DNA from 2 places in the Paeniglutamicibacter psychrophenolicus genome. Region 2 is predicted to be linked to the other one. Evidence: predicted binding sites of a transcription regulator. Region 2 holds the regulator's gene; the other holds the start of a gene.
What was found. Region 2 encodes HrcA, which represses chaperone genes, less so after heat shock. Its sites were predicted from a motif close to TTNGCACTCGNNNNNNNCGAGTGCNAA; they were not measured.
Positions count from the first base shown of each region.

Region 1: groL (chaperonin GroEL) is a predicted target of HrcA. The motif match lies at 1,737-1,763, and genes of this name have one in related genera.

Region 1 is NZ_JAGIOE010000001.1:4,766,047-4,770,462, forward strand. It holds gene groL (chaperonin GroEL) at 1-1,559, opposite strand, end outside; gene JOF46_RS21420 (LytR C-terminal domain-containing protein) at 1,840-2,508, opposite strand; gene JOF46_RS21425 (DUF3263 domain-containing protein) at 2,603-2,899, opposite strand; gene JOF46_RS21430 (uracil-DNA glycosylase) at 3,035-3,808, shown strand; gene JOF46_RS21435 (threonine/serine exporter family protein) at 3,805-4,416, opposite strand, start outside.
Region 2 is NZ_JAGIOE010000001.1:3,007,097-3,011,512, forward strand. It holds gene ppgK (polyphosphate--glucose phosphotransferase) at 1-154, shown strand, start outside; gene JOF46_RS13650 (16S rRNA (uracil(1498)-N(3))-methyltransferase) at 285-1,088, opposite strand; gene dnaJ (molecular chaperone DnaJ) at 1,085-2,218, opposite strand; gene hrcA (heat-inducible transcriptional repressor HrcA) at 2,268-3,281, opposite strand; gene JOF46_RS13665 (DUF3097 family protein) at 3,562-4,416, shown strand.

The DNA.
Region 1 (4,416 bases), 1.8 Mb from region 2:
GCAACAACGGCTTCGGTGGTGAGGAACAAGCCGGCGATGGAGGCAGCGTTCTGCAGTGCAGAGCGGGTCACCTTTACCGGGTCGTTCACGCCGGCTGCGAGGAGGTCCTCGTAGACGCCGGTTGCAGCGTTCAGGCCGTGGCCTGCAGGCAGGCCCTTGACCTTGTCGGCAACAACGCCCGGCTCCAGGCCGGCGTTGAAGGCGATCTGCTTCAGCGGTGCTTCGATGGCAACGCGCACGATGTTTGCACCGGTTGCCTCGTCGCCTTCGAGCTTCAGCTTGGCGAATGCGACGGCACCGGCCTGGATGAGGGCCACGCCGCCACCGGCGACGATGCCTTCCTCGACTGCTGCCTTGGCGTTGCGCACTGCGTCTTCGATGCGGTGCTTGCGCTCCTTGAGCTCGACCTCGGTTGCGGCACCGGCCTTGATGACTGCAACGCCGCCGGCCAGCTTGGCCAGGCGCTCCTGCAACTTCTCGCGGTCGTAGTCCGAATCGGAGTTCTCGATCTCGGCGCGGATCTGGTTGACGCGGCCGGCGATCTCCTCGGCGTCGCCTGCACCCTCGACGATGGTGGTCTCGTCCTTGGTGACAACGACCTTGCGGGCGGAGCCCAGCAGGTCGATGGTGGCGTTTTCGAGCTTCAGGCCGATTTCCTCGGAGATGACCTGGCCACCGGTGAGGATGGCGATGTCGGCCAGCATGGCTTTGCGGCGGTCGCCGAAGCCCGGTGCCTTGACGGCGACGGACTTGAACAGGCCGCGGATCTTGTTCACGATCAGGGTTGCAAGGGCTTCGCCCTCGATGTCCTCAGCGATGATCAGCAGCGGCTTGTTCGACTGCATGACCTTCTCAAGGATCGAAACCATATCCTTGACATTGGTGATCTTCGAGTTGGCGATCAGGATGTACGGATCCTCAAGGACCGTTTCCTGGCGCTCGTTGTCGGTGACGAAGTAGGCCGAGATGTAGCCCTTGTCGAAGCGCATGCCCTCGGTGAGCTCAAGCTCGAGTCCGAAGGTGTTCGACTCCTCGACGGTGATGACACCTTCCTTGCCGACCTTGTCCAGTGCCTCGGCGATCAGGGCGCCGATTTCGTTGTCGCCGGCGGAGATCGATGCGGTGGCAGCGATCTGCTCCTTGGTCTCGATTTCCTTGGCGGAAGCCAGCAGCTCAGCGGTGACCGCCTCGACTGCCTTCTCGATGCCGCGCTTCAGGGACAGCGGGTCGGCGCCGGCAGCAACGTTGCGCAGGCCTTCCTTGACCAGGGCCTGGGCCAGAACGGTTGCGGTGGTGGTGCCGTCGCCTGCGACGTCATCGGTCTTCTTGGCAACTTCCTTGACGAGCTCCGCACCGATCTTCTCGTACGGGTCCTCGAGCTCGATCTCCTTGGCAATGGAGACACCGTCGTTGGTGATCGTGGGGGCGCCCCACTTCTTTTCCAGAACAACGTTGCGACCACGCGGGCCAAGGGTGACCTTGACGGCGTCGGCCAGGATGTTCAGGCCGCGCTCAAGGCCTCGGCGTGCTTCCTCGTCAAATGCAATGATTTTGGCCATAGCGGCTTATGTCCTTTCGGGACGTTCATGCGTATCTACGACCTGAGGCAACGCCCGCGACGGACGAAGAATCCACGATGTCATGGGACGATCGCAAAAGCTTCTCGCTGCCTTGGTCAAGGACTCACTCAAACAACACCCCGAAACCGCACGGATCCGGTCGAAACTTCGATCGAATTAGCAGTCGGGACGTGTGAGTGCTAATACAAATCTTGGCACTCAACCACCCGGAGTGCAAGCTGTGGGTCTTTGCCGACAGCGTAGTTCGCCGCGCTTCGGCCTAGCGGTAGTTGCTTCCCAGCACGATGGCGATATTGCCCGGGATGTTTGTGCTCTGCATGATCGAGCCGATGCCCAGTTCCCCGGCAGCTGCCTCCGCGGTGGCCCGCTGGGTCTCGGATCGGTAGTAGACCGTGGAGTAGGTGACCTTCTTGGTCCAGTTCGATGCCGAGACATTGCTGAACCCGGCATTCAAGAGCTCGGTGCGGGCCTGTCCGGCAAGGCCGCCGACCTTCGCCCCGTTGTAGACGCCCATGACCATGGTCGTGTCGACGTCCGCCGGCAGCCCGCTTGCGCTGGCGTCGGTGGACCCGGAAGCCGCGCTCGACTCGGCGGGGTCCGTGGAGCCGCTTTCGGAGGGCATTTCGCTGGGATCCTCGGTGGCGGTCGGCGACTCGGAGGCATCCGAGGAAGCCGGGGCCGAAGTAGTGCTCGAGGAGCTCGCGGCCACCGGTGCGGGGTCGTTCGAGGTGCCCATGAGCTTGGGCAGGACCATGAAGGAGAAGAGTCCCACCACCAGGGCAAGCACCCCGAAGACCATCAGCCAGCGCAACCCGGATCGGGCTCCGCCCACGGATGCGGCGGCAGCCCAGCCGTTTTCGCGGTGCGAGCCGCTACGGTTGCTGAACTCAGGGACGCGATCAAATTCATCGCGCGGATAGTTGGTCATGCCCGTCCTCGGTGATGTGTCGTGCAATGTGGGCATGCGCGGGTGCAGGAACACAAGCGCTTCCGGGCCCCGAAACGCCCGACGTGCGTTGCAATCATGCCTCGGATTCGAGCCGTTTCGCCGACCGAGCGCGATGCCTCGTCGTTCGTAGTCTACGCAATCGCTTGACCAGCATGGGGTCATGGGCCAGCGCAGCGTCCGTGTCGATCAGCGTATTCAACAACTGGTAGTAGTTGGTTGGCGAGATGGAAAACATCTCCGAGATGGCTTGCTCCTTGGCGCCGGCATACTTCCACCATTGGCGTTCCAGTGCGAGAATCCGCTGGGAACGCTCGTCCAGCTCGCTGGATTCATCGAGCTCAAACTCGAGCCCAAGTGCCTCGGATGACATTGCACTTCCCTCAACAATCCAGTTCCCGGTCCACGGCGAACTACCGGGCAATCTGCCTCAACTGTAATTATTCTAACGCGTCCCCCCGACACTTCGGCTGTCCAACCGGGCCGGCATCTGCCCACAATGGTTCCCATGGACACGCACGAAACACCCCTGTTCGAGCTCCCGGCCCCGGCCATCGCCACCGAGCCCTTCCCCTTTGCGAACGGGCTTGGCCCCGCCGCGGCCGGAGGATTCGTGGCCGAGGATTGGGCGCAGGCGCTGGCCCCGGTGGAGGGCACGCTGGTGCAGATCGCACGGACACTGGAGGCCAGGCGCGCCACCGGCGAGCGCATCTTGCCCGCGCCGGGGAACATCCTGCGGGCCTTCAAGCGCCCGCTGGCCGAAGCCCGGGTGCTGGTCATGGGCCAGGACCCCTATCCCACGCCGGGGCACTCCATGGGGCTGAGCTTTGCCGCGCTGCCGCAGGTCCACCCGTTGCCGCGCAGCCTGAAGAACATCTACACCGAGCTGCACGAGGACACCGGCGTGCCGGTCCCGGCGCACGGGGATCTTTCCGCGTGGGCCAACCAGGGCGTGGTGTTGCTGAACCGGGTGCTGACGGTCGCCGCAGGGGATGCCGGGTCGCACCGGAAGCTGGGTTGGGAGTCGGTGACCGATGCGGCGATGGCGGCGCTGGCCGCGCGCGGCGGTCCGCTGGTGGCGATCCTGTGGGGCAAGGACGCCCAGGCCCTGGCGCCGGCGCTGGCACCGATCCCGATCATCGCCTCGGCGCACCCCTCGCCGTTGTCTGCGCGGCGCGGTTTCTTCGGGTCCAAGCCCTTCACCCGGGCCAACGCACTGCTGGTGGAAGCCGGCGGGACGCCCATCGACTGGGCCCTGCCGATGGCGGCGCCCCGGTCCTAGCGGCGGCGGATGTTGCGGCGCTCGGCGAGCGCCTCGGCGCCGATCAGCGGGCGGGCGAGCGTGTCGCCGAAGACCACCCCGCCGGCAATGGCCATCATGATGGTGAAGGCGGTGAACATCTCCACCATGGCCGAGGACATGTCCGCGACGTCAAAGACGATCCCGTACATGGAACGGAAGATCATCAGGCCAGGCAGCAGGAACACGATCGCGGGGGCCGCGAGCACCAGCTGCGGGGCGCGCATCTTGTAGGCCACCCAGCGCCCGGCCATGCCGACGAAGGTCGCCGCGACGGCCGGTGAGGCCCGGTCCCCCACGCCCAGGGCCTGGATGCCCAGCAGGATCAGGTAGCCCAGCAGGGCAATGGCACCGGTGGGCAGCAGGAGCTTGGGCTCGGACTGTTCGGTGATCGCACCGGCGATGACGGCCACCACCACCAGGACGGCCAACAGCCAGCCGGGGTAGGAGATCGGGTCGATGGCGCTGACATCCAGCAGCGGGGCTCCCAGCAGCTGCCCGGAGACCAGCGCGGCCATGATCCCGGTCAGGATTGCGGCATAGGTCAGCCCCGCGGAGAAGAAGCGCCCGGCGGCGGTGACGGGGAACCC
Region 2 (4,416 bases):
GTTCCTCTTCTCCCCCGAGCTGATCATCCTCGGTGGCGGCATTTCGGTGCGGCACCAGGAATTCCTGCCCCGCCTGCGGCTGGACACTCCGGTGGTGCCGGCCCGGCTGCACAACACCGCCGGGGTGGTGGGGGCCGTCCTGGCCGCCGCGTAGCCGGCCGCTTTCCCGGCACTTTGGCGCCGCGAAAAAAGGGGGTCCCCTTCCGCCGCAGGTCCGTTGGCACGAACCGCCGCGACAAGGGGACCCCTCCTGTTTCCTTTTCTTGGTTGCTTCCCGGGGCTTGCTAGAGCTGGCCGAGCAGGTGGCGCACCAGCACCAGGGCGGCAGGTCCGGCGGTGGAGGCCCGCAGCACGTGGCTGCCCAGCAGCGCGACCTTGGCCCCGGCCGCGGTGAACTTCTGAAGCTCGGCATCGGAGATCCCGCCCTCCGGGCCCACGACCAGCGCGATTTCCGGCCGCACCCCGGCCGCGGTGGACTCTGCCACCGGGTTGGCCTGCAGCCATTGGGTCACCACCGCGGCCAGCGAATCCGTTCCGGCCTCGTGCAGGACAATTACCAGGGTCGGCACCCCGGAAGTGGCGCGCGCGGCGAAGTCCTGGGCCAGCCCGGAGCTGGTGAGCATCGGGCGGACCTCGGGCAGGAAGGTGCGGCGGGACTGCTTCAGCGCCGCGAGCACCGTGGATTCCCACTTGGCCAGGGCCTTGGCAGCCTTGGCCTCGTTCCAGCGCACGATCGCACGGTCCGACTGCCAGGGCCGCACCGCGTCGATGCCCAGCTCGACCGCGGACTCCACGGCCTGCAGGTCGCGGTCACCCTTGGCCAGGGCCTGGATGAGCGTGATCCCCACCGGTGCGGCGGCCTCGACCTCCAGGGCGCGCACGATCGCATCGAGCGCGGACTTCTGCGTGTCGGTGACCTCGGCGACGGCCCGCACGCCGGACCCGTCGACCAGGTCGATCATTTCCCCGGCACGCACGCGCTTGACCGTCACCGCGTGGTGGCCCTCGGGCCCGTCCAGGTGCAGTTCGGTGCCCGTGCGCGCGCCGGCGAGTTCACCGGCGGGAAGGAAGAAGCACTGGTTGCTCATGCGCCCAGGTTGCCCAGCTTCCCGCGCAGGCGGGAGAACATTCCGCCGCTGTTTTCCATGCGTCCCTCGGCGAATTCCTCGCCGCGGAGCTTGGCCAGCTGTTCGAGCAGCTCGCGCTGTGCGGCGTCGACCTTGGTGGGGGTCTCGACGTGCAGGTGCACGATGATGTCCCCGCGCTTGCCGCCGCGCAGCCGCGGGACCCCGAGCCCGGCCAGGCGCACGGTGTCGCCCGACTGGGCGCCGGATTCGACCTCGATGACCTGGGGACCGTCGAAGGTCTCCAGGTCCAGGTCCGCGCCCAGTGCCGCGGCGGTCATCGGAACGTTCATGCGGGCGTGCAGGTCGACGCCGTCGCGTTCGAAGATCTTGTGCCGGCGCACCTCGATTTCGACGTACAGATCCCCGTTGGGACCGCCGCCGGGTCCTGCCTCGCCCTGGTTGGCCAGGTGGATGCGGGTTCCGCTGGCCACGCCGGCGGGAACCTTCAGCTGTTTGGAGATGCGTTCGCGGACCCGGCCCTGGCCGTTGCAGTCGATGCAGGGGTCCGGGATGGTGGTGCCGAAGCCGCGGCAGGCGGCACAGGTCTCCACCGTCATCATCTGGCCCAGGAAGGAGCGCACCGGGCGCTGGATCTGGCCGGCGCCGTGGCAGATGGTGCAGGTGACCGGGGAGGTGCCCGGGCGGCAGCAGCTGCCCTCGCAGGTGGAGCAGGTGACTGCCGTTTCCATCTCCAGCGGGTAGACCGTCCCGGCGACGGCGTCGCCCAGGTCGATGGTGGCGGTGATCAGCGCGTCGCGGCCGCGCTGGGTGCGCGAGGCCGGGCCCTGGGCCCCGCCGCCGCCGCCGAAGAACTGCTCGAAGATGTCCCCGAACCCTCCGCCGAAGCCGCCGCCCCCGCCGAAACCGGTCTGGCCGTTGCCGTTTTCGTTGCCGGTGGCGTCGTAGTTGGCGCGCTTGTCCGCATCCGAGAGCACCTCGTAGGCGCGGGTGACCAGCTTGAACTTTTCGCTTGCGTCGTCCCCGGGGTTCACATCCGGGTGCAGCTTGCGGGCCAGCTTGCGGTAGGCCTTCTTGATTTCCTCGCCGGTGGCGTCCTTGCTGACGCCCAGGACTTCGTAATGGGTGCTCACAGTGCTCGCTGTGTCCTTTCGTACTTCAAAAAATTGCTTTCGACCCGCATCAGCCGGCCAGGATTCGTGAAAGATATCGGGCGACGGCGCGCACGGCGGCCATCGAGGTCGGGTAGTTCATCCGGGTGGGGCCAAGCACGCCGATCATGGCCTGCTCGCCGGGACCGTAGCCGGTGGCGACGACCGAGGCCTCGGTCAGGGCCCCGTACTGGTTCTCGGCCCCGATGCCCACGGCAATGCCATGGGCATCCTGCTCCAGCTCGGAGAAGAGGCGCAAGAGCACCACCTGCTCCTCCAGGGCCTCGAGCACCGGGGTGATGCTCAGCGGGAAATCCATATTGGCGCGTGCCAGGTTCGCGGTGCCCGCGGTGAGGATCCTGTCCACCGCGGAATTGCGGGCCAGCGCGCCCAGGGCCTCGCTGACCGCGCGCACCGCCGGAGCCAGGCGCGGCTCCACGAGATCCGGAATGCCCAGCGCAAGCCGGGCGACCTCGGCGATCGGCTTTGCATCGAGCGCCGAGAGCAGCACCTGGCGCAACCGGCCCAGGTCCTCCTCGCCCACGGCACCGGGCAGCAGGATCACGCGCTGCTCGACCTTGCCGCTGGAGGCGATGAGCACCACCAGGGTCTGCCCGGCGCCCAGCCCGACCAACTCGATGTGGCGCACGGTGGCGTTGGAGAAGTGCGGGACCTGGATCAGGGCGACCTGCCGGGTGATGCTGGCCAGCAGCCGCACGGTGTTCTCCAACACGTCGTTCACGTCGTGGGAACCCTCGAGCAGCGCGGCAATGGCGCGGCGTTCGGCGGCCGAGAGCGGCTTGATGTCCCCGATCTGGTCGACGAAGTGCCGGTAGCCCTTTTCCGTGGGGATCCGCCCCGAGGAGGTGTGCGGGGCCACGATGAGCCCCTCTTCCTCCAGGGAGGCCATGTCGTTGCGGATGGTTGCCGCCGACACGCCCAGGTTGTGGCGATCGAGCAGGGCACGCGAACCGACGGGCTCGCGCGACTGCACATAGTCTTCAACAATGGCTCGAAGGACCTCGAGCCGACGCGGTTCGGTCATTCTCACCTCTCCTGACAAGCCGGTTCACCATGGTCAAGGGATGGCATTGCACACGCCCCGGCCGGACTCCGGGGTTCGGCGGCGCGCATTGGCACTCGACACGTTCAACTGCTAAGTCTAATACGTTCCGAACCTCTTGTTAGCATGGTTTGGTCCTTGGCCGCGATGCCGCGTTCGACACACCCGCCGATTGCACCACACCCATGGCTCCGGCCCCGGGGTCGGTGCCCGTGCGCGCAGCGGCCCAAGGACCTGTGAACCCATAGGTGAAAGTGACACGATGAGCTACCACGGCTGGGGCGCCCAGGACATCAGCGCCCCCAAGAAACGCGCATTGCGCAAGGTCCCGCTCGCCCTGGGCCTGCTGCTCGAGGACGTCGAGAGCGGCTGGGTCGGCGAGGTCGTGCGAAGCGAAAAATCCGGCGGCATGCGCGTGCTGGTCCTCGAGGACCGACATGGCCGCACCAAGTCCTTCCGTGCCGGCTTCGGCTTCCTACTCGAGGGCGAACCGGTGGAGATCATCGAGCCTGCCGCGGCTCCCGCAGCCCCCCTGGGCACCGCCCGCAGCGCCTCGGGCTCGCGCATGGTCACCGACCTGAAGGCCCGCACCGCCCGGGCCAGCCGCATCTGGGTCGAAGGCAAGCACGATGCGCAGCTGGTCGAGAAGGTCTGGGGCCACGACCTGCGGGTCGAGGGCATCGTGGTCGAACCGCTGCACGGCGTCGACGACCTGGCCGGCGCCATCCGCGCCTTTGCCCCCTCCCCGCAGCGCAAGCTCGGCGTCCTGGTCGACCACCTGCTCCCGGGAACCAAGGAGGCGAAGATCGCCGCCGAGGCCATGCGGGTTCCGGGTGCCGCGGGAAACGTGTTGATCGTCGGACACCCGTACGTCGATGTGTGGCAGGCCATCAGGCCTTCCGTGCTGAAGATCCGTGCCTGGCCGGTGGTCCCGCGCGGAACGGATTGGAAGACCGGCATCCTCAAGGGACTGGGCTGGCCGCACGCCGAGCAGGTCGATGTGGCCCAGGGCTGGGAACGCATCCTGGGGCAGGTGCGCTCCTATGCCGACCTGGAGCCCTCGCTGCTGGGCCGGGTCGAGGAAGTCATCGACTTCCTCACCGCCGGGGACCACTGA